3 regions of the Kitasatospora sp. NPDC002551 genome follow, and region 1 is predicted to be linked to each of the others. Evidence: predicted binding sites of a transcription regulator. Region 1 holds the regulator's gene; each other region holds the start of a gene.

The links. The regulator HrcA, encoded in region 1, represses chaperone genes, less so after heat shock. The targets are predictions, from matches to a motif close to TTNGCACTCNGNNNNNCNGAGTGCNAA.
Region 2: ABT093_RS00305 (FmdB family zinc ribbon protein) is a predicted target of HrcA. The motif match lies at 6,629-6,655, and genes of this name have one in related genera.
Region 3: groES (co-chaperone GroES) is a predicted target of HrcA. The motif match lies at 5,006-5,032, and genes of this name have one in related genera.

Annotation. Positions count from the first base shown of each region.
Region 1 is NZ_JBEOWI010000024.1:27,001-36,973, forward strand. It holds gene ABT093_RS20910 (AMP-dependent synthetase/ligase) at 1-469, shown strand, start outside; gene hemW (radical SAM family heme chaperone HemW) at 564-1,793, shown strand; gene ABT093_RS20920 (Uma2 family endonuclease) at 1,834-2,391, shown strand; gene ABT093_RS20925 (DUF3097 domain-containing protein) at 2,382-3,215, opposite strand; gene ABT093_RS20930 (DUF2785 domain-containing protein) at 3,236-4,015, opposite strand; gene pspAB (PspA-associated protein PspAB) at 4,058-4,645, opposite strand; gene htpX (zinc metalloprotease HtpX) at 4,691-5,611, opposite strand; gene hrcA (heat-inducible transcriptional repressor HrcA) at 5,885-6,919, shown strand; gene dnaJ (molecular chaperone DnaJ) at 6,993-8,135, shown strand; gene ABT093_RS20955 (16S rRNA (uracil(1498)-N(3))-methyltransferase) at 8,217-8,966, shown strand; gene ABT093_RS20960 (S41 family peptidase) at 9,042-9,973, shown strand, end outside.
Region 2 is NZ_JBEOWI010000001.1:64,677-74,649, forward strand. It holds gene ABT093_RS00285 (5-formyltetrahydrofolate cyclo-ligase) at 1-210, shown strand, start outside; gene ABT093_RS00290 (penicillin acylase family protein) at 286-3,030, opposite strand; gene ABT093_RS00295 (potassium/proton antiporter) at 3,317-4,807, shown strand; gene ABT093_RS00300 (MFS transporter) at 5,268-6,527, shown strand; gene ABT093_RS00305 (FmdB family zinc ribbon protein) at 6,667-6,969, shown strand; gene ABT093_RS00310 (hypothetical protein) at 7,161-7,502, shown strand; gene mscL (large conductance mechanosensitive channel protein MscL) at 7,532-7,951, shown strand; gene ABT093_RS00320 (hypothetical protein) at 7,972-8,208, opposite strand; gene ABT093_RS00325 (sigma-70 family RNA polymerase sigma factor) at 8,360-9,331, opposite strand; gene ABT093_RS00330 (phosphatase PAP2 family protein) at 9,724-9,973, shown strand, end outside.
Region 3 is NZ_JBEOWI010000090.1:2,346-12,318, forward strand. It holds gene tsaB (tRNA (adenosine(37)-N6)-threonylcarbamoyltransferase complex dimerization subunit type 1 TsaB) at 1-435, shown strand, start outside; gene rimI (ribosomal protein S18-alanine N-acetyltransferase) at 495-1,028, shown strand; gene tsaD (tRNA (adenosine(37)-N6)-threonylcarbamoyltransferase complex transferase subunit TsaD) at 1,021-2,109, shown strand; gene ABT093_RS38355 (hypothetical protein) at 2,106-2,369, shown strand; gene ABT093_RS38360 (polysaccharide deacetylase family protein) at 2,469-3,383, shown strand; gene ABT093_RS38365 (class I SAM-dependent methyltransferase) at 3,359-4,588, opposite strand; gene ABT093_RS38370 (hypothetical protein) at 4,604-4,912, opposite strand; gene groES (co-chaperone GroES) at 5,174-5,479, shown strand; gene groL (chaperonin GroEL) at 5,596-7,230, shown strand; gene ABT093_RS38385 (LysR family transcriptional regulator) at 7,397-8,401, shown strand; gene ABT093_RS38390 (WhiB family transcriptional regulator) at 8,487-8,813, opposite strand; gene ABT093_RS38395 (response regulator transcription factor) at 9,386-9,973, shown strand, end outside.

The DNA of each region.
Region 1 (9,973 bases):
GCTGTCGCCGGACGGCTTCCTGCGGATCACCGACCGCAAGAAGGACCTGTTCAAGACCTCCGGCGGCAAGTACGTCGCGCCCAGCGAGGTGGAGGGCAAGTTCAAGGCGGTCTGCCCGTTCGTCAGCAACGTCCTGGTGATCGGCAACGGCCGCAACTACTGCACCGCGCTGATCGGCCTGGACGAGTCGGTGATCATGCCGTGGGCCGCCGAGCACGGCCTGGCCGGCCGCTCCTACGCCGAGGTGGTCGCCGACCCGCGGACCCACGAGCTGATCGACGGCTTCGTGCGGCGGCTCAACGGCCAGCTCCAGCGCTGGCAGACGATCAAGAAGTTCCACCTGCTGCCGCGCGACCTGGACGTCGAGCACGGCGAGCTCACCCCGAGCCTGAAGATCAAGCGCCCGGTGGTGGAGCGGACCTACGCGGAGGCGGTCACCGCGATGTACGCGGGCGCCAACGAGGCCTGATCCGGCCCGCCCGCCGCGCCCGGCCCCGCCTGTCCCGCACCGCCCGGAGGGCCGTACGGGACAGGCGGGGCCGGCTGTACGGGACAATGGGGTCATGCCCTCCGCACTTCCCGACGGCGAACCGGTGCCGTCCGACGGTTCCCTGCCCGCGCACGCCCTCGACGGGCTGGGCTCGCGGCCGTTCGGCTTCTACCTGCACGTGCCCTACTGCGCGAGCCGCTGCGGCTACTGCGACTTCAACACCTACACCGCCACCGAGCTGCGCTCCTCGGGCACCGTCGCCTCGCAGGAGACGTACGCGGACAACGTGGTGGCCGAGGTCCGGCTGGCCCGGCGGGTCCTCGGCGCGGACGCGCCGCCGGTGCGCACCGTCTTCCTGGGCGGCGGCACCCCGACCCTGCTGCCGGCCCGTGACCTGGTGCGGATGCTCGCCGCGATCCGCGAGGAGTTCGGGCTCGCCGAGGGTGCCGAGGTCACCACCGAGGCCAACCCGGAGTCGGTGGACCCGGCGTACCTGGCGGAGCTGCGCGAGGGCGGCTACAACCGGATCTCCTTCGGCATGCAGTCCGCCCGCCCGCACGTGCTGAAGCTGCTCGACCGCCACCACACCCCCGGGCGCCCCGAGGCCTGCGTCGCCGAGGCCCGCGCGGCCGGCTTCGAGCACGTCAACCTCGACCTCATCTACGGCACCCCCGGCGAGTCCGACGACGACTGGCGGGCCTCCCTGGACGCCGCGATCGGAGCCGGCCCCGACCACGTCTCCGCCTACTCGCTGATCGTCGAGGAGGGCACCCGGCTGGCCGCCCGGGTCGGGCGCGGCGAACTGCCGATGATCGACGACGACGTGCACGCCGACCGCTACCTGATCGCCGAGGAGGCGCTGGGCGCCGCCGGCTACTCCTGGTACGAGGTCTCCAACTGGTCCACCACCCCCGAGGGCCGCTGCCGCCACAACGAGCTGTACTGGACCGGCGGCGACTGGTGGGGCGCCGGCCCCGGCGCGCACAGCCACGTCGGCGGCGTCCGCTGGTGGAACGCCAAGCACCCCGCCGCCTACGCCCGGGCCCTCGCCGAGGGGCGCACCCCCGCCCAGGGCCGCGAGCGCCTCACCGCCGAGGACCGCCGCGTCGAGCGCGTCCTGCTGGAGCTGCGCCTGGCCGAGGGCATCCCGCTGGACCTGCTGACGGAGACCGGCCTGAAGGCCGCGCGGCAGCACCTGGCCGACGGCCTCCTCGCCCCGGAGCCCTGGTCCGGGGGCCGCGCCGCCCTCACCCTCCGGGGCCGCCTGCTGGCGGACGCGGTGGTGCGCGACCTGGTGGACTGAGTGTCGTTAACGTGGTGTCAGCCGTCGGAGGGAGCGCGCAGTGACCGCCATCGATGACCGGATGACGGGGATCTTCGAGAACCTGGAGGTCCCGGAAGGCTTCAAGGCCGAGCTCATCAGGGGGGAAACCGTGATGACGGCGGGGCCGGACATGGCCCACGACCTCATCGTCGAGTCGATCGTCGACCAGATCCCGCGCACGCGGTGGCACTGGCTCCAGACCCAGGACGTGGCGTTCCCCGCCGACGCGAGCGAGCCGCAGCCGGATCTGGTGGTGATCGAGCGAGGAACCGTCGAGGGGCCGGGGCGTCTGGTGCCCGCGCCGGCCGTGACGTTGGTCGTCGAAGTCGTGTCGAAGACCAGTGTGCTGCGCGACTACCGCACCAAGCGGGAGCTCTACGCGGAGGGTGCTGTCCCCCTCTACCTGATCGTCGATCCGATCAAGGGCCTCTGTGTGCTGCTGGCCGAGCCGACCGAGGCGAGTGCCTCGGGGCTGCCGGACTACGTGGCCGAGCGGACCACCAAGTTCGGCGAGCCGGTGCCGCTGGACCTGTTGGGCGTCGTTCTCGACACCTCGGAGTTCCGGACCTACTCCTGAGGCGGCAGGGTCACGAAGTCGATCAGCTCCTCGACCTTGCCCAGCAGCTCGGGCTCCAGGTCCCGGTAGGAGTCCACCCTCGACAGGATCCGCTTCCACGCCGCCGGGGCGTCCTCGGGCCAGCCCAGGCGGCGGCAGGTGCCGGTCTTCCAGTCCTCGCCCCTGGGGACGGCGGGCCACGCGGGGATGCCGACGGAGGAGGGCTTCACGGCCTGCCAGACGTCGATGTAGGGGTGGCCGACGACCAGCACGTGCGGGCCGGTGACCCGGGCGGCGATGCGGTGCTCCTTGGTGCCCGGGAGCAGGTGGTCGACCAGGACGCCGAGGCGGCGGCCCGGGCCGGGGGCGAAGTCGGCGACGATCGCGGGCAGGTCGTCGACGCCCTCCAGGTACTCGACGACCACGCCCTCGATCCGCAGGTCGTCGCCCCAGACCCGCTCCACCAGCTCGGCGTCGTGCCGGCCCTCGACGTAGATCCGCGACTCGCGGGCCACCCGGGCCCGGGCACCGGGGACGGCGACCGAGCCGGAGGCGGTCCGGCCCGGGGCGCGTGCGGGGGCCGGGCCCGGGGGCCGGACCAGGGTGACCGTCCGGCCCTCCAGCAGGAAGCCGCGCGGGACCATCGGGAAGACCCGGTGCTTGCCGAAACGGTCCTCCAGGGTGACGGTGAAGCCCTCGGCGGTCTTCTCGCAGCGCACCACCGCCCCGCAGAAGCCGCTCGCCGCCTCCTCGACCACCAGGTCCCGCTCGGCGGGCACCTCGGGGGCGGGGGTCTGTTTCTTCCACGGCGGGGTCAGGTCGGGTCCGTACTGGCGGCTGCGCATTCCACGGAGTCTACGAGGCGTCAGCCGGTGAACGGCGAGTTCACCACCAGGATCCCGGCGATCCGTTCGCGCAGCGCGGCCGAGTGCGGCAGCGGCACCGGGTCGCCGCCGCGCTCCATCCGCACGCCCCGGTCGGCGAGCACGTACAGCATCCGCAGCGTGCGCAGGGTGTTGGAGACGACGGCGGGCACGGCGCCGGTGGTCGCCGAGGGGCGGCGCGGCGGCTGGGCGGCGATCACGTCGAGCCAGCCCAGTGCCTGCCGCTCGGTCAGCTCGGGGCGGGTGAGGATCTGCGCGAGGGCGCGGCCGAGCCGGTCGTCCTCCAGGGCGTCCAGGACGTGGTCGGTGGGGGCGAGCAGCCGGGCGGCGACCAGCTCCAGCAGCGGCGTCGGGTCGGCGAGCAGCGGGCCGCGCCCGAGGGCGGCCAGGTAGTCGGCGCCGTGCGCGAGGGCGTGCAGCCAGCCGAGTTCGGCGTCGAAGCCGCGCAGGTCGGTCTCGGCGAGGTACCAGCGGGCGAAGGCGTCCAGCCAGGCGCTCCGGTGCGCACCGAGGTCGGCGAGGTCGGCGAGGACCAGCGGGGCGAAGGTGCGGGCCTGGATCTCGGGGTCGGACAGCCGCTCGGCCATCTCGTCGCCGAGGGCCAGGCGCTGCTCCGGGGTGAGCAGGGGCACCCAGCGGCACAGCTGCTCGTAGGCGCGGCTGTCGCGGGTCTCGGGGTCGGGCGAGCGCAGGGCGGCGCTCACCGCGGCGAGCAGGTCGGGGGTGGGTTCGGCGGTCTCGATACCGGTCCAGTCGATCATGGTCGGACCCTAGGGGCGCCGGACCGCCGCGGCCACCGGTTTTCACAGCCCCGGCGCGCCCCAGACCGGGAACCAGCGGGTGAGGTCCTTCTCCAGCCGCAGGTCGTTGCCGAGCATCGCGTTGACCTCCAGCTCCAGCGGGCTGTCGCGCTTCTCCCCGCCGCCCGGCAGCGGCGCGAAGGGGTAGAAGGTGCCGCGCTTGTACAGGTAGACCAGGGCCAGCGGCCGGCGCCCGTCGGCGTCGCGGAAGCCGACCAGCGAGCAGAGCAGCTGCGGCCCGAAGCCGTGCGCCTCCAGCTCGCTGTTGACCGCGTGCAGGTCGTTGACCAGCTCCGGCAGCTCCTCGGGGGTGTGCCGGGCCAGCAGCCAGGAGTAGCCGTACGCGTCCCTGGACGCCTCGACGGGGACGCCGCCGCGCTCGGTGTCGGCGTCCAGCAGGGCCCGGACCTGGCGTTCGACCTCGTCGAAGGCCCCGCCCTCGACCGAGGCGAAGCAGACCGAGCCGAGTCCGGTGGGCCGCAGTCCCGCTCCCGCCTCCAGGGTCAGCGCGGCGGAGGGAACCCCGAACAACTGGTCGAGGTCCGGCTTGACGGGCTTGGTGCGGCCGAACAGCGCGTCCAGGATTCCCACGGCGGTCCTTCCGGGTCGGGGCCGGCGGCTGAGCCGGTCGGCGGGTCAGCGGCCGAGCCGCGCGGAGATCTTCGCCAGCTGGGCCAGCCGCTGCTCCAGCGAAGGGTGGGTGGAGAACAGCTGGGTGGCGGCCTCGCGGGCGCTCAGCGCGGGGGCGAAGTAGAAGGCGTTGTAGGCCTGCGCCTGGCGCAGGTCCTTGGTCGGGATGGCGGCGATCTGGCCGGTCACCTTGGTGAGCGCCGAGGCCAGCGCGCTGGGCCTGCCGGTGAGCTGGGCGGCGGCCCGGTCGGCGGCCAGCTCCCGGTAGCGGGACAGCAGCCGGGTCAGCAGGAAGCTGATCGCGTAGACCGCGATCGACACCAGCGGAATGACCAGCGCGGCGATCGCCGCGTTGGAGTCGTTGCTGTTGCGCCCGCCGCCCATGAAGCCGCCGTACATGGCGATCCTGGTCATCGCGCCGGCCAGCACGCCGAGGAAGCCGGCCACCGTCATGACGGCGACGTCCCGGTGGGCGACGTGCGACAGCTCGTGCGCGAGCACGCCTTCCAGTTCCTCCGGCTCCAGCCGGCGCAGCAGGCCGGTGGTGACGCAGACCACCGCGTTCTGCGGGTTGCGGCCGGTGGCGAAGGCGTTCGGCATGTCGTTGTCGGCGACGGCGACCCGGGGCTTGGGCATGTCGGCGAGCGCGCAGAGCCGGTCGACGGCGCCGTGCAGCTGCGGGTACTGCTCGGGGGAGACCCGGTGGGCGCCCATCGCCCGCTCGGTGATCTTGTCGCTGAACCAGAACTGGGCGACGAACAGGCCGCCGGAGATCAGGACGATGATCGGCCAGGCGCCGCGCAGCAGTGCGATCAGCAGCCCGGTGAATCCGACGTACAGCAGTCCGATCAGGAACATCGTCCCCACCATCCGGCCGGTCAGGCCGCGGTCGGGGGCGAAACGGGTGTGCTGGCCCGGGGTCGACATCGCTGTTCCTCCGTTCGCCGTCCGCTTCCGATGCTGCCACCCGGACGGGCCCGCGGCATCATCCGCGCGCCGCGAACTGCGGGCAGGATCACCCCGGCCGGGCCGTTCCTGCCGTCGGACCCGGGCCTTACACTGGCAGGTACGGTTCTGGCACTCGGATGGTCGGAGTGCCAAGGCCGGGCCCTGCGGGGCCGGCCCGAAGCTCGGAACACGGACACGTGCCACAACGGCGTGTCACAACGGACAACGCGTGAAGACGGAGGTGCGTGCCCCATGGCCGGTGAGGTCCGCCAGCTCGACGACCGCAAGCTCGCGGTGCTTCGCGCGATCGTCCAGGACTACGTGGGGACGGAGGAGCCGGTCGGCTCCAAGGCCCTGGTGGACCGCCACAACCTCGGGGTCTCCCCGGCCACCGTCCGCAACGACATGGCCGCGCTGGAGGAGGAGGGCTACATCCACCAGCCGCACACCAGCGCCGGGCGCATCCCCACCGACAAGGGCTACCGGCTGTTCGTCGACAAGCTGGCCGAGGTCAAGCCGATGAGCGCGCCCGAGCGGCGGGCGATCCGGCACTTCCTGGACGGCGCGGTGGACCTCGACGACGTGGTCGCCCGCACGGTGCGGCTGCTGGCCCAGCTGACCCGCCAGGTCGCGGTGGTGCAGTACCCCTCGCTGAGCCGCTCCACGGTCCGGCACATCGAGCTGGTCGCGCTGGCCCCGGCGAAGGTGATGCTGGTGCTGATCACCAACACCGGCCGGGTCGAGCAGCGGCTGGTGGACTGCCCGGGCACGGTCGGCGAGACGCTGCTGGCGGATCTGCGGGCCCGGGTCAACGCGCGGGCCGCCGGCCAGCGGCTCCCGGACGTCCCCGGGCTGCTCGACGACCTGCCCGCGCTGTTCGAGGCGGCCGACCGGCCGACCGTCACGGTGGTGCTGGCGACGCTCTTCGAGACGCTCGCCGAGCAGAGCGAGGAACGGATCATGCTGGCCGGCACGGCCAACCTGACCCGTTTCGGCCACGACTTCCCCCTCACCATCCAGCCGGTGCTGGAGGCGCTGGAGGAGCAGGTCGTCCTGCTCCGCCTCCTGGGTGAGACCGCGGACGCCGGGATGACGGTGCGGATCGGCCGGGAGAACGCCTACGAGGGGCTGAATTCCACGTCGGTCGTCTCGGTCGGCTACGGTTCGGGCGACGAGAGCGTGGCCAAACTGGGTGTGATCGGTCCGACCCGGATGGACTATCCGGGCACAATGGGGGCGGTGCGAGCGGTGGCACGGTACGTGGGCCAGATCCTGGCCGAGTCGTAGGAACGGCGCCGTCAAAAATTTGACGGCGCCCAAGTCGCAAGCACTCTTACAGGCGGAACAAGCGGAGCATTTGGTGGCCACGGACTACTACGCGGTACTCGGCGTCCGACGGGATGCGGGGCAGGACGAGATCAAGAAGGCGTTCCGGCGCCTGGCGCGCGAACTGCACCCGGACGTCAACCCGGACCCGAAGACGCAGGAGCGGTTCAAGGAGATCAACGCCGCCTACGAGGTGCTCTCCGACCCGCAGAAGCGCCAGGTCTACGACCTCGGCGGCGACCCGCTCTCGCCGAACGGCGGCGGCGGGGCGGGCGGCTTCGGCGCGGGCGCGGCCGGCTTCGGCTTCTCCGACATCATGGACGCCTTCTTCGGCGCCGCCTCCGGCCAGCGCGGCCCGCGCTCGCGCACCCGGCGCGGCCAGGACGCGATGATCCGCCTGGAGATCACCCTGGAGGAGGCCGCGTTCGGCACCACCAAGGAACTCCAGGTGGACACCGCCGTCACCTGTACCACCTGCAGCGGCGAGGGTGCCGCGCCCGGCACCTCCGCGCAGACGTGTGACATGTGCCGCGGCAAGGGCGAGGTCTCCCAGGTCACCCGGTCCTTCCTGGGCCAGGTCATGACCTCCCGCCCCTGCCCGCAGTGCCAGGGCTTCGGCACCGTCGTGCCGACCCCGTGCCCGGAGTGCGCCGGTGACGGACGGGTCCGCGCCCGCCGCACCCTGACCGTCAAGATCCCCGCCGGTGTCGACAACGGCACCCGGATCCAGCTGGCCGGCGAGGGCGAGGTCGGCCCCGGCGGCGGCCCGGCCGGCGACCTGTACGTCGAGATCGCCGAGACCACCCACAGCGTGTTCCAGCGGCGCGGCGACGACCTGCACTGCACCGTCACCATCCCGATGACGGCGGCCTCGCTCGGCACCCAGGTGCCGCTGCAGACCCTGGACGGGGTGGAGGAGGTCGACATCCGGCCCGGCACCCAGTCCGGCCAGTCCATCCCGCTGCACGGCCGGGGCATCACCCACCTGCGCGGCGGCGGCCGGGGCGACCTGATAGTGCATGTCGAGGTGCAGACGCCCACCAAGCTCGACGCCGAGCAGGAGGAGCTGCTGCGCCGCCTGGCGGTGCTGCGCGGCGAGGAACGGCCGTCCGGCCAGTTCGCGCCCGGGCAGCAGGGGCTGTTCTCCCGGCTGAAGGACGCCTTCAACGGCCGGTAGCCGTCCCGCGCGGGGGTGCCGAGGCTTTCTCGGCACCCCTTTCGCGTCCCCGTTCCCCTTCCCACCCCGGAGGTTCCCCGCATGACCGCGCCCGTGTTCGTCGTCGAGACCGAGCGGATCGCCGGCGCCGCGCCCGGCGCGCTGGTGCGGCTGGACGGGCCGGAGGGCCGGCACGCGGCCGCCGTGAAGCGGCTGGAGCCGGGCGAGGCGCTCACCCTGACGGACGGGCTCGGCCTCGGCGTGGACGGCACCGTCGCGGCGGTGCCCGGCAAGGACGAGATCGACGTGACGGTGGCGGCCGTGCGCCGCGAGCCGGAGCCGGCGCCGCGGATCGTCGTCGTCCAGGCGCTGCCCAAGGGCGACCGGGGCGAGCTGGCCGTGGAGACCATGACCGAGGTCGGCGTGGACGTGGTGATCCCCTGGGCGGCCTCGCGCTGCATCACCCAGTGGAAGGGCGAGCGCGGCGGCAAGGCGCTCGCCAAGTGGCGGGCCACCGCGCGGGAGGCCGGCAAGCAGTCCCGCCGGCTGCGCTTCCCCGTGGTCCGCGACGTGATGACCACCCGGCAGCTGGCCCCGGTGCTGCTCGGCGCCGCGTTCGCGGCCGTGCTGCACGAGGAGGGCGCCGAGCCGCTGGCCGGCGCCGCGCTGCCGGGCACCGGGGACCTGGTGCTGGTGGTCGGCCCGGAGGGCGGGGTCTCCCCGGAGGAACTGGCCGCCTTCGCCGCGGACGGCGCCAAGCCGTACCGGCTCGGCCCGTCGGTGCTGCGCACCTCCACCGCGGGCGTGGCCGCCGGCGCGCTGCTGCTGGGCCGCACCGGCCGCTGGTCCTAGCACGCGTCCCCCGCAGGGGGCCGGGGTCGGGAAAGTCCGGGCGCGGGGGACCGGCCCCGTGCCAGGGTGACGGGTGTGAGCGAACCCGAGAGCACCTCCGTGGGCGCCTATCTGCGCCACCCGCACCTGCACGGTGACCTGATCACCTTCGTGGCCGAGAACGACGTGTGGCTCGCCCCGCTGGACGGCGGCCGGGCCTGGCGGCTGACGGCCGATCACGTCCCGGTCCGCCGCCCCCGGTTCTCCCCGGACGGCCGGCACGTGGCCTTCACCTCGACCCGGGACGGCGCCCCCGAGGTGCACCTCGTGCCGGTGGACGGCGGCCCGTCGCGCCGGCTCACCTACTGGGGCGACGCGCAGACCCAGCTGCGCGGCTGGACGGCGGACGGCCGCCCGATCGCCACCACCGCCGCCGGACAGGCCTCGCTGCGCCGCACCTGGGCGCACGCCGTGCCGCTGGACGGCGGCGAGCCGCAGCGCCTGCCGTACGGGCCGGTCGGCGGGCTGGCCTTCGAGCCGGGCGGCGACCGGACGCTGCTGGTCTCGGCCTTCGGCGTGGAGCCGGCCTGGTGGAAGCGGTACCGGGGCGGCAGGACCGGCAAGCTGTGGATCGGCACCGACCGCTTCGAGCGCGTCCACGAGGAGCTGACCGGCAACATCGAGTCGCCGCTGTGGGTCGGCGAGCGCATCGCCTTCCTCTCCGACCACGAGGGCGTCGGCGCCCTGTACTCCAGCCTCCCGGACGGATCCGACCTGCGCCGCCACGGCACCTCCCCGGAGGGCTTCTACGCCCGCGACGCCGCCACCGACGGCACCCGGGTGGTCTGGCACAGCGCCGGGGAGCTGTGGCTGCTGGACGACCTGGCCGGCGCCGAGCCGCGCCGCCCGGACGTCCGCCCGTCCGGCCCGCTCACCGGCCGGCGCCCCCGCCCGGTGTCCGCCGCGTACTGGCTGGAGGGCGCCGCCCCGGACCGCACCGGCCGGGCCGGCGCGGTGGTGGTGCGCGG
Region 2 (9,973 bases), on a different contig from region 1:
GGGCTGGCGGTGGACCGCCGGGGGCTGCGGCTGGGGCGCGGCGGCGGCTCGTACGACCGGGTGCTGGCCCGGCTGGAGCGGGCCGGGGCGCGGCCGGTGCTGGCGGTGCTGCTGTACGAGCACGAGCTGCTGGAGCGGGTGCCGGCGGAGCCGCACGACCGGCCGGTGGACCTCGCGCTGACCCCCTCGGGCACGCACCGGCTGGGCTGAGCGGGCGGACGGACGGACGCCGACGGCCCCGCGCCCGGGTGATCCGGGGGCGGGGCCGTCGGGGACCGGCCGGCGTCAGCCGTTGGTCAGCGTCAGTCTGTGCTTCGTCGCCTTCTCGACCGCGTCGGGCGAGTAGGACCAGGTCAGCAGCTTGCCCTTGAGCCAGAGGTCGGTCTGGTCGTTGTAGTTCTCGTGGAAGGCGTGCCCGGAGGCGCCGCCGACGTTGATCCAGCGGGAGGCGTCGAGGTCGTTCAGGTCGATCACCATGCGCATCGACGGGATCCAGTCCACCTGGTACCCGGCGGCCGCGTTCCAGCCCGCCGCGTCGACCGCCGCCGAGCCGCCGGAGAGGCGGTAGGGGCCGCGGTTGAGCAGCTTGTGGACGGCGCTCGACGCGATCGAGGAGTCGTCCGAGCCGAGGGTGCGCTCGCGCAGCTCCAGCTTGTGCAGCCGGCCCCAGCTCCAGGTGGTGATGTCCTTCGTGAGCAGCGAGGTCAGCTCCTGGCGGGCGTTGGTCATCGCCTCGCGCAGCAGGTTGTCCAGGCCCTTCTGCTCCTTGTGCTGGGAGTCGATGTACGTCCACCAGCTGCTGTCGGGCTTCTCCAGCTGCTGGCGCACCACCTCGGTCCAGCGGTCGCCGCCGTCCGGCTGGGCCTTGCCCGGGTCGCGGGTGCCGCACTCGGTGACGATCCGCGACTTGCTGTCCGGCTTGGTCGGGTCGGCCTGCTCGCGCACCAGCAGGCAATTGTCCTCGGCCCGCAGGTCGGCCGGGAACTTCTGGCCGAACGCGAGGGTGAGCAGCTGGCGCCAGACGCCGTTGTAGTAGGCGGCGGCGGCCGAGTCGGCGTCCTGGTGGTAGTTCCAGTCCTTCAGCAGGTCCTGGGCCTCGCGCACGTAGGGGTCGTCGATCTGGACCTTGAGCAGCATCGGGACCAGCGTCTTGGCCAGGATGCTGGTGTTGTCCAGCTGCATCTCCTGCATGTCGTCCGGCGAGATCTTGCCGTTGTTCTTCAGCCGGGCCTCGATCTGGTCGGTGATCTCCTTGGCCCGGGTGCCGTACTCCCAGTCGTGGGTCAGGTCGTACTTGTACGAGGACTCGACGACGGCCTGGTTGGCGGTGACGATGTAGCCGCTGCTCGGGTTGAGGCTCCACGGCAGGGCGCTGAACGGGACCGGGTCCTTCTTCCACTGGTAGGCGGAGTCCCAGCCCGGCGCCGGGTAGCGGCCGTCGCCCTTGCCGCGCACCGGGATGTACCCGGGGGCCTGGTAGCCGATGTTCCTGGCGTCGGCGTAGATGAGGTTCTGGGCCGGGACGGCGAAGTCCGCGGCGGCCTTCTGGAAGTCCTCCCAGCCCTTCGCGCGGTCGAGCGCGAAGACCGCGTCCATGGTCTTGCCCGGGATCAGCGCGGTCCACTGCAGGGCGACGCCGTAGCCGCCGGTGCCGCGGTCCGGGGCGGAGTCGCCGTTGGGCGCGTACTTGCCGACGTTCTGCTGCTCGGTGCTCGGGTCGGAGATCAGCGGGGCGCCGGTCCTCGTGGTGCGCACGGTGATGGTGCGGTCCTCGCCCCCGGCGACCTTGATGGTCTCCTTGCGGAGCTCGAACTTCTCCTCCTTGCCGTCCACCAGGTAGGTCTCCGGGCCGGTCACCTTCTCCAGGAAGAGGTCGGTGACGTCGGCGCCGAGGTTGGTGAGGCCCCAGGCGATGTCCTTGTTGTGGCCGATGACCACGCCGGGCATTCCGGCGAAGGTGAAGCCGGAGACGTCGTACTGGCAGGCCGGGGAGACGGACCGGCAGTGCAGGCCCATCTGGTACCAGACCGAGGGCAGGCCGGGACCGAGGTGCGGGTCGTTGGCCAGCAGCGGCTTGCCGGTGGTGGTGTGGCTGCCGGCGACCACCCAGGAGTTGGAGCCGATGCCCTGGCCGTTGCGGCCGAGCAGCTCGGGCAGCGCGTCGATCCGGTCGGTGACGTCCTTGAGCATCGCCTTGGTGGCGGCGGTGCCCTGCGCGGTGCCGGTGCCGGAGCCCGCGGCGGTGCCGGTGCCGGTGCCGCCGGCCGCCGGGGCGGAGCCGTCGGCCGGCTTGTAGCTGGTGCCGTTGACGGCGCCGGTCTTCACGATCGTGCCGTTGCGGGCGTACGGGTAGTCCGGGTAGAGCTCGTCGATCTTCTCCCGGCTGAAGTCCTGGGCGAGCAGCGAGCGGTCGATCTCCTCCTGGAGGTTCCCGGAGAGGTCCCAGGCCATCGCCTTGAGCCAGGCCACCGAGTCGACCGGGGTCCACTGCTCGGGCTTGTAGTCGCCGTTGACGACGCCGAGCAGGCCGTACTCCAGCGAGGCGGAGGAGCCGCCCGGGTGCTCGGCGAGCCAGGCGTTGACGCCGTCCGCGTACGCCTGGAGGTTCTTCTTGGTCTCCGCGCCCAGGACGGTGTCGAACTCCTTCTGAGCGGTCTGGCGCCAGCCCATGGTGCGGATCATGGTGTCGGTCTCGACCTGGCTGTCGCCGAACATCTCGGAGAGCCGGCCCGCGGTGATGTGCCGCCGGACGTCCATCTCCCAGAACCGGTCCTGGGCCTGGACGTAGCCCTGGGCGCGGAAGAGGTCCTCGGAGGTGTCGGCGTAGAGCTGCGGGATGCCGTTGGCGTCGCGCTTGACGTCGACCGGCGCGCTCAGGCCTGCCAGCTTGACGCTGCCGTCGACCTCCGGGAAGGACGCACGGACCGCGGCCACCCCCCGGTAACCGCCGTAGCCGGCGCCGGCCACCAGCAGCACGACCAGCACGATCACGATCAGACGGGCGCGCCGGAACTTCTTCGAGCGGGGCATCTGGGTCCTTGCGGTCCTCACTGGGGGGCGGGCGGACATGTCAAGAGCACGGAGCCGTGACAGGGCACCACATTAGGCCGCCCCGGCTGGCGGCCGTGCACGGGGGACGCTCACGGTGGGAAACAGAGGGGTGGAAGGAGGGCCGAGTGGAGCCGGTGACAAGCAAACTTAAAGATATGGCAAAATGTTAGACTGAGTAACGATCCGCAAGGGGAGTAATCGCCGCTTCCCGGCGCCGCCCCTGTCGGTACCCCGTCCGCCCCTGCCACGCCCGAGGTGCCCCTGCGTGAATGTCGACCACCTGAACCAGCTGCTCCTCGAGTTCTCCGTGATCCTGCTGGTCGCGGTGGTCGCCGTGCGGGTGTCCACGAAATCCGGCCTGCCGAGTCTGCTCATCTACCTGGGCATCGGCGTGGCGCTCGGCCAGAACGGCCTGGGCATCTCCTTCAACAACGCCGAGCTCACCCAGGTGCTCGGGTACGCGGCGCTGGTGGTGATCCTGGCCGAGGGCGGCCTCAAGACCAACTGGCGCGAGGCCAGACCGGTGATGCCGGCCGCCACGGTGCTGGCCACCGTCGGCGTCGGGATCAGCGTCGCCGTCACCGCGGCCGGCGCGCACTGGCTGGTCGGGCTGGACTGGCGGACCTCGCTGCTGCTCGGCGCGATCGTCTCCTCCACCGACGCCGCGGCCGTCTTCTCGGTGCTGCGGACGGTGCCGCTGCCCCGCCGGCTGACCGGCCTGCTGGAGGCCGAGTCCGGCTTCAACGACGCGCCCGTGGTCATCCTGGTCGTCTCCTTCGCCACCGTCGGCGCGCACGACTCCTGGTACGTCCTGCTCGCCACGATCGCCGCCGAACTGGCGGTCGGCCTGGCCATCGGACTGCTGGTCGGCAAGCTGGGCGCGTTCGGCGTCAAGCGCGTCGCGCTGCCGTCCTCCGGCCTCTACCCGATCGCCGTCATGGCGCTCACCGTGCTCGCGTACGCCGGCGGCGCGCTGCTGCACGGGTCCGGCTTCCTCGCCGTCTACGTCAGCGCGGTGGTCCTCGGCAACGCCAAGCTGCCGCACGGGCCCGCCGTGCGCGGCTTCGCCGACGGCCTGGCCTGGATCGGCCAGATCGGCATGTTCGTGCTGCTCGGCCTGCTCTGCACGCCCGAGTCGATGGGCTCGGCCGTGGTGCCCGCGCTGGTGATCGGCGCGGTGCTGGTCTTCCTCGCCAGGCCGCTCTCGGTGGTGCTGACGCTCACCCCGTTCCGGCTGCCGGCCCGCGAGCAGGCCCTGCTCAGCTGGGCCGGACTGCGCGGCGCGGTGCCCATCGTGCTGGCCACCATCCCGCTGGTCTCCGGCGCGCCGCTGGCCCAGGACGTCTTCAACATCGTCTTCATCCTGGTCGTGGTCTTCACCCTGCTCCAGGGGCCGACCCTGCCCTGGGTCGCCAAGGCCCTGCGGATCGGCGAGGGCTCGATGGGCCAGGACCTCGACATCGAGTCCGCGCCGCTGGAGAAGCTGCACGGGCACCTGCTGTCGGTCGCGCTGGCGCCGGGCTCGAAGATGTCCGGCGTGGAGATCGGCGAGCTGCGGCTGCCGGCCGGCGCGGCGGTGACCCTGGTGGTGCGCGAGGGGAGCAGCTTCGTGCCGGACAGGGCCACGGTGCTGCGCGGCGGGGACGAGCTGCTGGTGGTGACCACGGACGAGGTCGGCGAGGCCGCCGAGCGGCGGCTGCGGGCCGTCGACAAGGGCGGCAAGCTGGCCGACTGGCTGAACGGGCGCGGGGACTGAAGGGGCGCGGGACTGAACGGGCGCGGGGTTGAAGGGGCCGGGGGGCGCGGCGGCCCGAGGTCTCACCGGGCGTTCACCAGGACGTCACGGGACAAGCCGGGACCGCTCCTGTAGTCTCGGTAAGGCGCGCCTTCTACGCGCGTAAATCACGTGATGACCGATACACCAACCCGAGCATCTGCCTGATGCAGAGTTGGCGCGACCGCCCGGCGGCCGCGGCCCGGCCCCGGCCCACCGCCGGACCGGCCCGGTATCTACCCCGGTCGACGCGCGAGAGGACGACTCTCGGCGCCGTCGGGGCCCTCCCCTGCCCTGCCGCGCTACCAGGCAGCAGGAAGGACCGTCCGTGACGGCCCGCCGAACGGACGAGAGCGTCGAGGACGCCCGGAACACCAGCACCACCGCACCCGCCCAGGACGCCGCGCCCGCCGCCGCGCCCGCCCGCGTCGGCTACGGGACGCTGCTGCGCACACCCGGCGCCTGGACGTTCCTGGCTCCCGCGTTCGTCGCGCGACTGCCCTACGCGATGCTCAGCATGGGCATCCTGCTGCTCGTCAAGGACACCCACGGCTCGTACGGCACCGCCAGCACCGTCGCGGCGGTGGCCGCCGTCGCCCAGGCGCTGGTCGGCCCGCAGACCGGTCGGCTCGCCGACCGGTACGGCCAGGCCCCGGTGCTCGTCCCGACCGTCGTGGTGCACGCGCTCTCGGTCGGCGCGCTGATCGCGCTCGCGCTCGGGCACGCGCCCGCCTGGAGCCTGTTCCTGGCCGCCGCGCCCGCCGGGGCGAGCGTGCCGCAGATCGGCGCCATGGTCCGAGCCCGCTGGATCGCCACCTTCTCCGCCGAGGGCGCCTCCGCCGGCTCCGCCGCCAAGGTGAGCACCGCCTTCGCCTTCGAGTCCGTGACGGACGAGTTCACCTTCGTGATCGGCCCGATCCTGGCCGCCGCCGTCGCCACCTCGGTCAGCCCCTCGGCCGGGCTGGTCGCCGAGGCCGCGCTGACCCTGGCCGGCGGTCTGGCCTTCGCCGCCCAGCGGCGCACCGCGCCCGCCCGGGTGGTGCGCGAGCCGGGCACCCGGCAGGCCTCCGCGCTCGCCTCGCCCGGCGTCCGGCTGCTGGCCGGCGCCTTCCTCGGCGTGGGCGCCGTCTTCGGCGGCATGCAGGTCTCGGTGAACGCCTTCGCCGACTCGGTCGGGCAGCACGGCGCGGCCGGCACCGTCTACGGCATCTTCGCCGGCGGCTCGATGGTGGCCGGTGTGCTGTACGGCGTGATCGCCTGGCGGCGGTCCGTCCAGCAGCGGATGATCATGAGCTACGGCCTGCTGGTGCTGGGCTGCTCGACCCTGTGGGCGATGCCCGACCTGGTCTCGCTCTCGGCCGCCGGGCTGGTCTGCGGCCTGGCCATCGCCCCCACCCTGATCAGCGGCTACACCCTGGTGGAGACGCTGGTCGAGGACGGCGCCAAGACCGAGGCCTTCACCTGGCTGACCGGCGCGATCGGCCTGGGCCTGGCGACCGGCGCGACGGCGGCCGGGCGGCTGATCGACGCGCACGGGCCCTCGGTCGGGTTCCTGGTGCCGGTGGCCGGGGCCGGGCTGGGCCTGATCGCGCTGGTGACGCTGCGCGGGCTGCTGGTCCCGCGCGGCGCCCGAGGCACGGTGGCCGCGGCCCCCGCGGAGCGCGGCGTGCCGGCCCGGCTGGTGGGCGCGGCCGAGGGCTGAGCGCGGTGGCCGGATCGGACCGGGACCGGGCACGGCACCGGACTCATCTCACATTCGAGTCGCTGGACTGATCCACCGGAATGCCGCATCATTGACCATCGTTAGCACTCATCAGGCGAGAGTGCCAGGAGGAAGACAAGTGCCCACGTACCAGTACCAGTGCACCGAGTGCGGCAACGGCCTGGAGGCGGTGCAGAAGTTCACCGACGAGCCGCTGACCACGTGCCCCGACTGCCAGGGACGGCTCCGCAAGATCTTCTCCGCGGTGGGCGTCGTCTTCAAGGGCTCCGGTTTCTACCGGACCGACAGCCGATCCTCCTCCAGCAGCTCGGTGGGCGGGGGTTCGTCCTCGTCCTCCTCCTCGTCGACGTCGGCTTCCTCGTCCTCGTCCTCGTCGAGCACGCCGGCCCCCGCCGCGAGCCCCGCTCCGGCGGCCGGCTGATCCCCGGCCGGGCACACCGGCACCGGTTTTCCGGACGGCCCGTCGCTCCCGCTTCCCTGCGGGCGCGACGGGCCTTTCGCCGTTTCCGGGGGTGTTCGCCTCACTCGTCCGGGTGAGGCGGTTTTTCCACAGCCCCGGGTTTTCCACAGGCGGGGGAAAGCGGCTTCCGGCCAGGGCGCGGGCGGCCCAGAGTGGCGGTCACCGGAACCCCGAAGCCGATCCTGGAGGTGCCCGTGCGCACCGGTTCGCCCGCCCTGTCCCCCCGTCCGCTGCCGATCCCGCCGCTGCCCGCGCCGAGCGTCCCGCCCCGGCAGCCGGTGCCGCCGTTCGCGCCGATCGGCGGCCGGGCGGGCCCGCGCTGCCGGCTCCGGCAGGTGCTGCGCTACCGCGCGCCGGTTCCGGCCGTGCTGCTGTTCGCGGCGGCCGCGCTCACCCTCGGACCGGCCTGGGCGGGCCCGCCCGCGACCGGGGCCGCACCGCCCGCGGTGGGCCGAACGGGTTGTCCGTCGGAGGGGGGAGAAAATCACCCGTGACCGGGGGGCGACTTCGTCGTTCACGCGGCATGAAAGGCTTCAAGGAATTCCTGCTGCGCGGAAACGTGGTCGAACTCGCCGTCGCCGTGGTCATCGGCGCGGCCTTCACCAACATCGTCAACGCCTTCGTCAAGGGCGTGATCAACCCGGTCGTCGGCGCGTTCGGAGCCAAGGACCTGGCGTCCTACCGCTCCTGCCTCAAGGGGCCCTGCGAGGTGACGCCCACCGGCGAGGTCGCGTCCGGCATCCCCATCCTCTGGGGCAGCGTGCTGAGCGCCGTCCTCCAGTTCCTGATCACCGCGGCCGTCGTCTACTTCTGCCTGATCCTGCCGATGAACAAGTTCACCGCCCGGCGCAAGACGCTGGCCGAGGTCCAGGCGGAGGCCGAGGCCAAGGAGGTGCTGCTGCTCGCCGAGATCCGCGACGCCCTGGTCACCCGGGCCGGCTGAGGCCCGGCCGGGGCCGCCGGTCAGTCCCCGTGGTGCGGCGGGCGCTGGCTCAGGTACCAGTCCAGCCCCCGCCCACCGGACTCCCCCGCGCCGGGGCGGTCGCCCCAGCCCGCGTCGGTGTCGTCGCTGGACTGCCGCTCCAGCGGGTCCCCGAAGACCAGCCGGGCCTTCGCCGCCTTCCCCGCTCCGTCCACCGCCGTCTCCCCGGCCGCCTCCGGCCGGTCCGGCCTCTCCTCGCCCGACTTCTCTTCCGACACCTTCGCCTCCACCGTTCTCGCCCCCGCCGCCGTTCCCGCCCGCTCCCACCAGCCTAGAAGGCCGCCCGGCACGACGGCGGGCCCGGTGCGGAGTGCTCCGCGCCGGGCCCGTCCACCGCCGTCACCCCTGCCGTCGTCCCGCAGGCCCGCGTCACGCGGCCTCGAAGCCCGCGTGGTCGGCGATCTTCTTCAGCTCGGCCAGCGCGTGCTTCTCGATCTGGCGGATCCGCTCGCGGGTCAGCCCGTGCTGCTTGCCCACCTCGGTCAGGGTGCGCTCGCGGCCGTCCTCCATGCCGTACCGCGACCGGATGATCGAGGCCGTCCGGTCGTCCAGCCGCCCGATCAGGCCGTCCAGCTCCTCCCGGCGGAGCATCACCATCACGGCGTCCTCCGGGGAGGTCGCCCCGGTGTCCTCGACCAGGTCGCCGAACTGGGTCTCGCCCTCGTCGTCGACCGACATGTTCAGGCTGACCGGGTCGCGTGCCCAGTCCAGCACGTCCTTGATCCGGGCCTCGGTGGTGTCCAGCTCGGCCGCGATCTCGGCGGGCTCGGCCTCCCGGCCCAGCTCCTTGGACTTCTCCCGCTGCACCCGGCGGATCCGGCCGAGCTCCTCGACCAGGTGGACGGGCAGCCGGATGGTGCGGGACTGGTCGGCGATCGACCGGGTGATCGCCTGGCGGATCCACCAGGTGGCGTAGGTGGAGAACTTGAAACCCTTGGCGTAGTCGAACTTCTCCACCGCCCGGACCAGGCCCGCGTTGCCCTCCTGGATCAGGTCGAGCAGCGGCAGGCCGCTGCGCGGGTAGCGCCGGGCGACGGCGACCACGAGGCGGAGGTTCGAGCGGATGAAGACGTCCTTGGCGCGTTCGGCGTCCTCGGCTATCGCCTCCAGCTCCTCGCGCCGCACGCCCTCGGGAAGCCCGTCCTCGTCCAGCAGGTGCTGGGCGTAGACACCGGCCTCGATCCGCAGCGAGAGCTCGACCTCCTCGGCGGCATCGAGCAGGGGCGTCCTGGCGATCTCGTCGAGGTACATGCCGACCAGGTCACGGTCGGCCTCGAGGTTGGTCGGGCGGGCCGCGCGAGTCCGGTCGGCCCTGTCGCGAACGACGGCACGGGTGGCCATGCTTGCTCCCTTTGCTGGTGTTGCCGCGGTCTGGCTGCCTGCCCGCAACGGGCAAGAAGTGCGGGCCCTCCGGGGCTCACACGTAACGATCCAACGAACAGAATCCGGACAACATTCCCAAGTCGCTCAGATTCTTCGGGCGATGCAGTATCCTGCCCGATCCCGCCCCCGATCCGGACGCAGGGTGACCCGAGCGACACCCGACGTGTCCTTCCGGGCCACCGGGCGCACCCCCGCGCGCATCCCTCATCGGCTCAACCCCGCGGGACCCGGGCGCGTTCCCGCGCAGGGCGCGCCCACACCCCGGCGCACGCAGGTCCTCCGCACAAAAGATGCCAAATCGCTATCGCCGCGGCGCACGATCGGCGGGGGCGGCTGGGAAGGTGTCAGCCATGCACCTGACCAACAGCTCGCCCTCCATCACCCCGCGTGACCGCCACCTGCTCCGGCACGCGGCACTCGCGGTCTGCTGCGCCGTGCTGTTCGCCGTCCTGGCAGCCATGGTGCAGACCGGCTGGAGGCCGCTCTCCCGGATCGACCACAGGCTGATCGACGATCTGCACGACTTCGCGGCCGGTCACACCGTGTGGACCGCCTCGGTGCAGTTGTTCTCCGACATCGGCGGAACGGTCACCATGCGCT
Region 3 (9,973 bases), on a different contig from region 1:
GGTCTGGTCACCGCCGCCGCGCTGGGGGACGCCCTCGGCCTGCCGGTGCACGGCGTCTGCACCCTGGACGCGATCGCCCACGCCGCCCGTGCCGAGGGCCTGGCCGGCGAGCCGTTCACGGTGGCCACCGACGCGCGCCGCAAGGAGGTCTACTGGGCCGCCTACGACGCCGAGGGCCGCCGGACCGAGGGCCCGTCCGTGGACCGCCCGGGCGAGCTGACGCCGCCGGCCCGCTCGGTCGGCGCCGGTGCCCTGCTCTACCCGGACGCCTTCCCCGGCGCGCACGGCCCCGAGCACGTCTCGGCCGGCGCGCTCGCCGACTACGCCGCCACCGAGCTGGCCGCAGGCCGCGCCCTGCTGCCCAACGCCCCGCTCTACCTGCGCCGCCCGGACGCCCAGGTGCCGGCCGGCTACAAGGCGGTGCTCCCGGCGTGACCGGCCCGAGCACCGACGGGGCCGTGCGCACCGCGGCTCCCGTCGCCACCCTGCGCCCGATGCGCTGGTGGGACATCGCCCCGGTGCTGGCGCTGGAACGGGAACTGTTCCCCGAGGACGCCTGGTCCGCCGGCATGTTCTGGTCCGAGCTGGCCGAGGCCCGCCCCGGCGGCACCCGCCACTACACCGTGGCCGTCGCCCCGGACGGCACGGTCGTCGGCTACGCCGGACTGATGGCGGTGGCCGGCGAGGGCGACGTGCAGACCATCGCCGTCGACGGCCGCCACCAGGGCGCCGGCCTCGGCGCGCTGCTGCTGGCCGACCTGGTCCGGGAGGCCGCCCGGCGCGGCTGCGCGGACCTGCTGCTGGAGGTCCGGGTGGACAACACCCGCGCCCAGCGGCTCTACGAGCGGTTCGGTTTCGAGCCGGTCGGCATCCGGCGCGGTTACTACCAGCCCGCGAACATCGACGCGCTGGTGATGCGCCTGGACCTCGCGGCCGCCGCCGTCGACGGCGCCACCGCTCCCGAAGACCTCGACGAACCCGCGGACCACCCGCGACCGGATGTGAAGAAGGACACCCCCCATGGCTGACGAACCGCTCGTCCTCGGCATCGAGACCTCCTGCGACGAGACCGGCGTCGGCATCGTGCGGGGCACCACCCTGCTCGCCGACGCGGTGGCCTCCAGCGTCAACGACCACGCCCGGTTCGGCGGCGTCGTCCCCGAGATCGCCAGCCGCGCGCACCTGGAGGCGATGGTCCCCACCATCCAGCGCGCCCTGGACACCGCCGGCGTCAAGGCGAGCGACCTGGACGGCATCGCCGTCACGGCCGGCCCCGGCCTGGCCGGCGCGCTGCTGGTCGGCGTGAGCGCCGCCAAGGCCTACGCGTGGGCCCTGGACAAGCCGCTGTACGGCGTCAACCACCTCGCCTCGCACATCTGCGTGGACCAGCTGGAACACGGCCGCCTGCCGTCCCCGACGATGGCCCTGCTGGTCTCCGGCGGGCACTCCTCGCTGCTGCTCAGCGAGGACATCACGAGCGACGTGCGCCCGCTCGGCGCGACCATCGACGACGCGGCCGGCGAGGCCTTCGACAAGGTCGCCCGGGTGCTCGGGCTGGGCTTCCCCGGCGGCCCGGTGGTCGACCGCACCGCCCGCGAGGGCGACCCCGAGGCGATCGCCTTCCCGCGCGGCCTGACCGGCCCCAAGGATCCGGAGTACGACTTCTCCTTCTCCGGCCTGAAGACCGCCGTCGCCCGCTGGGTGGAGGCCAGGCGCCGGGCCGGCGAGGAGGTGCCGATCGCCGACGTCGCGGCGTCCTTCCAGGAGGCGGTCACCGACGTGCTGACCCGCAAGGCGGTCAAGGCCTGCAAGGACAACGGCGTCGACCACCTGATGATCGGCGGCGGCGTCGCGGCCAACTCGCGGCTGCGCGAGATGGCCCAGCAGCGCTGCGACCGGGCCGGCATCCGGCTGCGGGTGCCCCGCCCGGGCCTGTGCACCGACAACGGCGCGATGGTCGCCGCGCTCGGCGCCGAGATGGTCCGGCGGGACCGCGCGCCGTCCTCCTTCGACCTGTCGGCGGACTCCTCGCTGCCGGTGACCGAGGTCCACGTGCCGCACCAGGACTTCCACGGCCAGGCCTACCAGGCGCTGGGCGGCCAGGAGTGAGCACCACCGCCGCGATGTGGGAGGCCCGGGCCGCCGACGGGCGGGGCGCCGAGCTCTCCGCCTGGGTGCGGGAGACCGCGCTGCCCGCGCTGCGCGGCGGCGCGGGGCTGCTGCGCGCCGAGCTGTTCGCCGCCCCCGGCGAGCGTGTGCTGCTGATCACCTGGTGGTCCGGCGAGCCGCTCCCGGTGGCCGAGCCGCCCGCCGGGCTGCTGGGCCGTCCGGTGCACCGCTGGTCGTTCACCAGCGAGCACGTGGAGTAGCCCGGGCCGGCCGTCCGCACGCCCGACCGGGAACCGAACGTGCGACCGTTACCGTGCTAGCGAGCGAGATCGCTGAACGGGAACGGGGAGCACGGCGCGGTGAACAGGCACGGGTGGAGCAGGACGACGGCGTACGCGGCGGGGGCGGCGGTCCTGCTGGCCGCCGCCACCGGCTGCGCGGGCGGCGGCGACAGCGGCGCCGCCTCCGCCGCCCTGGTGGCGCCGAGCAGCGCCCCCGCCGGGTCCGCCGCGCCGCAGCAGGGCGCGGCCACCCCGCCGCCGAGCGCGGCGCCCGCCCCGGCCGCGGGGGACGCCGCCGCCTGGGCGAAGTGGCACCTCACGCCGCTGCCGCCCGCGCCCCCGGCGCCCGCCGACAAGCCGGTGAAGCTCCAGAAGACCGGCCCGGTCCCGGTGTTCAGCGAGGTGAAGACCACCGACAAGGTCGTCTTCGTCACCATCGACGACGGCGCCGAGAAGGACCCGAAGTTCGTCGAGATGCTGACCGACCTCAAGGTGCCGGTCTCGATGTTCCTGACCCGCGACATCGTCAAGGACGACTACGGCTACTTCAAGCGGCTCCAGGCGCTCGGCAACCACGTCCACAACCACACCACGGACCACGCCCAGCTGAGCAAGGTGACGCCGGAGAAGCAGCGGTCCGAGGTCTGCGACGCCCAGGCCGCGCTCACCCAGCAGTACGGCACCCCGCCGCTGCTGTTCCGCCCGCCCTACGGCGACGGCGCCCACACCCCGGCGCTGAACTCCTCGGTGCAGCAGTGCGGGCCGCGGGCGATCGTGCTGTGGCGCGAGTCGATGCAGATCCACGACATGCAGTACCAGGCGGCGGACAAGAAGCTGCGCCCCGGGGACATCGTGCTCGCCCACTTCCGGGGCCCCAAGGACCTCAAGGGCGAGACGATGACGGAGATGTTCGGGGAACTGCTGGCCCGGATCCAGGAGCAGGGCTTCGCGGTGGCCCGGCTGGAGGACTACATCGCGGCGCCGGCCGCCTGAACGGCCGCGGCCGGGCCGGTCACCGGCCGGCCGAGCATCATCAGCGGGCCGTGGTCGGTGCGGCTGAGGATCACCGTCACGGTGTTCGGGCCGCTGGGCTTCAGCTGGCGGCGCAGCTCCTCCGGGGTGATCGCCATCCCGCGCTTCTTGATCACCACGGTGCCGACGCCCCGCTCGCGCAGCAGCGCCTTGAGCCTCTTGATGTGGAACGGCAGGACGTCGGTCAGCTCGAAGCCGTGCGCGTACGGGGTGTCGACCAACTCGTCCGAGGTCACGTAGGCGATCTTCGGATCGATCAGCCGCCCGTTCACCCGCTGCGCCACCTCGGCGACCAGGTGGGCGCGGATCACCGCGCCGTCCGGCTCGTAGAGGTAGCGGCCGACCGGGCCGGCCGGCGGGTCGGGCAGGTCGCCGCCGGTGAGGCTGGCCCGCTGCGGCAGCAGGGTGGCGCGGTGCGGGTGCCCGGCCCGGGTGCCGAACCAGAGCACCGCCTCCTTGACGTCGCCGTGGTCGGAGACCCACTCGGCCTCCGCGTCGGCCGGCACCGCCTCGTGCGGGATGCCGGGGGCCACCTTGAGCGCGCCGACCGGGGTGCGCCGTCCGGCCTCGATCGCCCAGGACAGCGGCGGCGCGTACGCCTCGGGGTCGAAGACCCGGCCGCGCGAGGTGCGCCGGGCGGGGTCGGTGAAGACCGCGTCGAAGCCGGTGACGTCGACGTCGGCGACGTCCGCGCAGCGCACCTCGACCCGGTCGGCCAGGCCCAGGGCGGCCGCGTTGGCGGCGGTGGCGGCGCAGGCGGCCGGGTCCTTGTCGACGGCGAGCACCTCGACACCGGCCCGGGCCAGCGCCAGCACGTCGCCGCCGATCCCGCAGCAGAGGTCGGCCAGCCGCTTCACCCCGAGGTCCGCGAAGCGCCGCGCCCGCCACTCGGCGACCTCGCGCCGGGTGGACTGCTCGACGCCGTTGGGCGTGAAGTACATGAGGTCGGCGTCGGCGCCGAACTTGGCCCGGGCCCGCTGCCGCAGCCGGGCCTGCCCGAAGGCGGCCGACACCAGCTCGGCGGGGTGCTCCTTGCGCAGCCGGGTGGCCAGCGCCAGCTCCTCCCCGGGCGCGAAGTCGCGCAGTTCGGCGAGCAGGGCCTGGCCCCGGTCGGTCAGCAGGGGCCGCAGGTCGTCGTTCTCCACGGGGCCATTCTCGCCGGTCACGGACGGCCCGGACGGTCAGAGCAACTGCTGCAGCCACCAGGGCGCGGTCAGCGGGGCGAGCAGCGCGGCGGCGGGGACCACCCGCCAGCCGGCTCGCGCGGTTCGCCAGGTGACCAGGCCGGCCGGCGCGAGGGCGAGCACGACGCCCGCCGGGAGGAGCAGCGCGACCGGCCCACCGGCGTCGCTCATGGCCAGCCCCATCAGGACGGCCAGGACGCAGACGCCGATCAGGGCGGTGACGCCGCCGACCAGCGGGAGGGTGACGAGGGCGACCAGCAGGTCGCGGTGGAGCAGGGGGCGGGTGTGCGCGGTGGTCTCGGCCATGGCCCGAGTGTGCGATCCGGAGCCGCCCTCGCACATGAGTACGGCGACTCATCCCTCCCAAGGGGCCGGCGACCCGGGCCGACCCGCGTGGCGTTGGCACTCTGGTTGACTGAGTGCTAACCGCGGCCTATGGTCATCACTAGCACTCCCCACCGGGGGAGTGCTAACGCGACAGTGCGTGTCTGACCCCCGCGACGGCAGACGCGCGAGTTCGCCCCTACCCGTTAGAAAACCCCGTAATCTCCGAAGGGGAGCTCGGACGTGACCACCAGCAGCAAGGTTGCCATCAAGCCGCTCGAGGACCGCATCGTGGTCCAGCCGCTCGACGCCGAGACCACCACGGCCTCCGGCCTGGTTATCCCGGACACCGCCAAGGAGAAGCCCCAGGAGGGCGTCGTCCTGGCCGTCGGCCCGGGCCGCTTCGAGGACGGCCAGCGTCTGCCGCTCGACGTCGCCGTGGGTGACATCGTCCTGTACTCGAAGTACGGCGGCACCGAGGTGAAGTACCAGGGCGAGGAGTACCTGGTGCTCTCCGCCCGCGACGTTCTCGCCATCATCGAGAAGTAAGGCGTCCCGCCACGCCCCGGATCCGCGTCCCTAGTGACCGGGGACCGGGGCGTGGTCGTTGGTTCACGTAGTCGAGCGGCCGCCGCGACGGCCGCACCCCCGAGGGAATAGGGAACATGGCGAAGATCCTGCAGTTCGACGAGGACGCCCGCCGCTCGCTGGAGCGCGGTGTCAACAAGCTGGCCGACACCGTCAAGGTGACCATCGGCCCCAAGGGCCGCAACGTCGTCATCGACAAGAAGTTCGGCGCCCCGACCATCACCAACGACGGCGTCACCATCGCCCGTGAGGTCGAGCTCGACGACCCGTACGAGAACCTTGGCGCGCAGCTCGTCAAGGAGGTCGCCACCAAGACCAACGACGTCGCGGGCGACGGCACCACCACCGCCACCGTGCTGGCCCAGGCCCTGGTCAACGAGGGTCTGCGCAACGTCGCCGCCGGCGCCGGCCCGGCCGCCCTGAAGAAGGGCATCGACAAGGCCGTCGCCGCCGTCTCCGAGCACCTGCTGTCGGTCGCCCGTGAGATCGAGGGCAAGGACGACGTCGCCGCCGTCGCCACCCTGTCCGCCCAGGACGCCCAGGTCGGCGAGCTGATCGCCGAGGCGATCGACAAGGTCGGCAAGGACGGTGTCATCACCGTCGAGGAGTCGAACACCTTCGGCGTGGAGCTGGACTTCACCGAGGGCATGCAGTTCGACAAGGGCTACCTGTCGCCGTACTTCGTCACCGACGCGGAGCGGCAGGAGGCGGTCCTGGAGGACCCGTACATCCTGATCAACCAGGGCAAGATCTCCTCCATCCAGGAGCTCCTGCCGCTGCTGGAGAAGATCCTGCAGGGCGGCACCTCCCGCCCGCTGCTGATCATCGCCGAGGACGTCGACGGCGAGGCGCTGTCCACCCTCGTGGTGAACAAGATCCGCGGCACCTTCAACGCGGTGGCCGTCAAGGCCCCGGGCTTCGGCGACCGCCGCAAGGCGATCCTCGGTGACCTGGCCGTCCTGACCGGCGGCACCGTGATCTCCGAGGAGGTCGGCCTCAAGCTCGACCAGGCCGGTCTGGACGTGCTGGGCTCGGCCCGCCGCGTGACCGTCACCAAGGACGACACGATCGTCGTCGACGGTGCCGGCGAGTCCGAGGCCGTGGCCGGCCGCGTCGCCCAGATCAAGGGCGAGATCGCCAACACCGACTCGGACTGGGACCGCGAGAAGCTGCAGGAGCGCCTGGCCAAGCTGGCCGGTGGCGTCTGCGTGATCCGCGTCGGTGCCGCCACCGAGGTGGAGCTCAAGGAGCGCAAGCACCGCCTGGAGGACGCCATCTCGGCGACCCGCGCCGCGGTCGAGGAGGGCATCGTCGCCGGCGGCGGCGCCTCCCTGGTCCACGCCGCCAAGGTGCTGAACGACGGCCTGGGCCTGTCCGGCGACGAGGCCACCGGTGTCGCGGTCGTCCGCAAGGCGCTGCACGAGCCGCTGCGCTGGATCGCCCAGAACGCCGGCCTGGAGGGCTACGTCATCACCTCCAAGGTCTCCGAGCTGGAGCAGGGCCAGGGCTACAACGCCGCCACCGGCGAGTACGGCGACCTGGTCAAGGCCGGTGTCATCGACCCGGTCAAGGTCACCCGCTCCGCCCTGGAGAACGCCGCCTCGATCGCCTCCCTGCTGCTCACCACCGAGACCCTCGTGGTGGAGAAGAAGGAGGAGGAGGCCGACAACGGTCACGGCCACTCGCACGGCGGTCACGGCCACTCGCACTGAGGCCACAACCGCTGAGCGCGGCCACCGCGCGCAGTCACCGACCGCAGGCCCGGTCCGCACCCCGCGAGGGGTGGCGGGCCGGGCCTGCGGCCGTTCCGGGCCGTTCCAGCCTTCAACTATCAGTTGAATTTTGCGTAATGCAAAGAATCCCTTATATCTTGGGGGCATGATCGAGGCCCGCCATCTGCGCGTCCTGCGTGCCGTCGCCCGCACCGGCTCCTTCTCCGCCGCCGCCCGCGAGCTGGGCTGTACCCAGCCCGCCATCAGTCAGCAGATGAAGGCCCTGGAGAAGTCCGTGGACACCCCGCTGGTGGTCCGTTCGGGCCGCGGGATGCAGCTGAGCGAGGCCGGGCGGGTGCTGCTCAAGCATGCCACCGGGATCCTCGCCGGGCTCTCCGCCGCCGAGGAGGAGGTCGCGGCGATCGCCGGACTGCGGGCCGGGCGGGTGCGGCTGGTGTCCTTCCCGACCGCCAGCTCGACCCTGGTGCCGCCGGCCGTCGCCCGGCTGCGGGACAGCCATCCGGGCGTGCGCGTGTCGCTGGTCGAGGCGGAGCCGCCGGAGTCGCTGGCGATGCTGCGCGGCGGCGAGTGCGAGGTCGCGCTCGCCTTCCGCTATCCGCAGGCCCCCGGTTCCACCCTCGCGCCGGCGCCCGCGCCCGCGCACGGCACGCCCCGGGAGGCGCGCGCGGAGGCCAATCTGGAGGCCCAGCAGTTGAGCGCGGGGGCCGACTGGTCCGACCTGGTGGTCACCCCGCTGCTGGACGACCCGCTGGTCGGACTGCTGCCCGCCGGGCACCGGCTGGCCGGGCGCGGCGGGCCGGTGGAGCTGGGCGAGCTGGCGGGGGAGCAGTGGATCGCCGGCTGCCCGCAGTGCCGGGGCCACCTGGTGGAGCTGTGCGCGGGCGCCGGCTTCGAGCCGCGGATCGACTTCGCGACCGACGACTACCCGGCGGTGGTCGGACTGGTGGCCGCCGGGCTCGGCGTGGCGGTGCTGCCGGGGCTGGCGCTGGAGTCGGTGCGCCCCGACGGGGTGGCGCCGGTGGCGGTGCACGCCGCCTCGGGAGCGCCGGCGGTGCGGCAGGTGGTCGCGCTGACCCTGCCGGACCTCGCCGAGGTGCCGGCGGTGGCGCTGATGCTGGAGCGGCTGGCGGGGGCGGCGGCCGGGCACTGACCCGCCGGAGCGGCGGGACCGGGGCAGCCGGGTGCGCCGCACCCCGAGAAGAAACGTTTCTTCCCGGCGAGGCGGAACCGGTGGCCTACTGCTGGACCGCGCCCGGCGCGGCGAGCGGCACCTCCACCAGGCGGTTGCGCGAACGGCCCATCATCTCCTCGCGCTCGTCCTCGGTCAGGCCTCCCCAGACGCCGTACGGCTCGCGGACCGCCAGCGCGTGCGCGGCGCACTCGGTGCGCACCGGGCAGCGCATGCAGACCTCCTTGGCACTCGCCTCGCGCGAGCTGCGGGCCGCGCCGCGCTCGCCCTCGGGGTGGAAGAAGAGCGAGCTGTCCACGCCGCGGCAGGCCGCGGAGAGCTGCCAGTCCCAGAGGTCCGCGTTGGGGCCGGGGAGTCGGGAGAAATCTGCCATGGCTCATTCCCTTCAGAGGTCGTCGACCGCGGGGCCGGTCGCCGGCGGGGTGCGTCGGCGGCGGCACGGCGGGGCGTCCGGCGCGGTGTGGACACCTGGAAATATGACTTACGGCAACTCCATGGACAAGTCACCCACAGAGTGGCACAACAGTCAATGACCATACAAAAGCTCTAAAAACGGGCATAGTGCGCATGGTGGTTGGGCAGGCGGGCGCCGGGCGCGGATGGGGCAATCGGGTGGCCGACGGGCGCGCGCGGGCCCCCGTGGGTGTGCGGGTTGTACGCCGACCGCGCGCGAGCTGCGCAAAAGTGCGGCGTGTGCACCGCGATGCGGCTGATCGGTAACGGGTCGGCCACGTACAGTGGTGGAGATGGCCCCGAAGGCCGTAACTCATTCGAGTGACGGTCGTTGGATGTGCGGAGGCGGTTAGCGGACGCCGGACGTCGGGAACGATCGCGGGGAATCTCAGGCGATCAGCACGGAGTCTGTCGCCGATCGGCCGTGTCGGAGAGGTTCGTACCAGCCAGGAGGCTCAACGTGACGCGGATCAGCTGCGGAGGACGACGGTCATGACTTCCGTTCTCGTTTGCGACGATTCCCCGCTCGCCCGCGAGGCGCTTCGCCGCGCGGTCGCGACCGTACCCGGTGTCGATCGGGTCACCACCGCGACGAACGGGGAGGAGGTCCTCCGCCGCTGGGTGGCCGACCGCTCCGATCTCGTCCTGATGGACGTCCGGATGCCCGGCCTCGGCGGGGTGGAGACGGTCCGGCGGCTGCTGTCCGCCGACCCGGGCGCCCGGATCATCATGCTCACCGTCGCCGAGGATCTCGACGGCGTCGCCCTCGCGGTCGCCGCGGGGGCCCGCGGGTACCTGCACAAGGACGCCTCGCGCGCCGAACTGCGGGCCACCGTCACCCAGGCGCTCGCCGACCCGACCTGGCGGCTCGCCCCCCGCCGGCTGCGCAGCCCCGACATGGGCGCCGCGCCGACGTTGACGGCGCGTGAGATCCAGGTGCTCGAAGGCATGAGCCACGGCCGCAGCAACGCCGAGATCGGCCGCGAGCTGTTCCTCTCCGAGGACACCGTCAAGACCCACGCCCGACGGCTGTTCAAGAAGCTCGGCGCCTCGGACCGCGCGCACGCGGTGGCGCTGGGC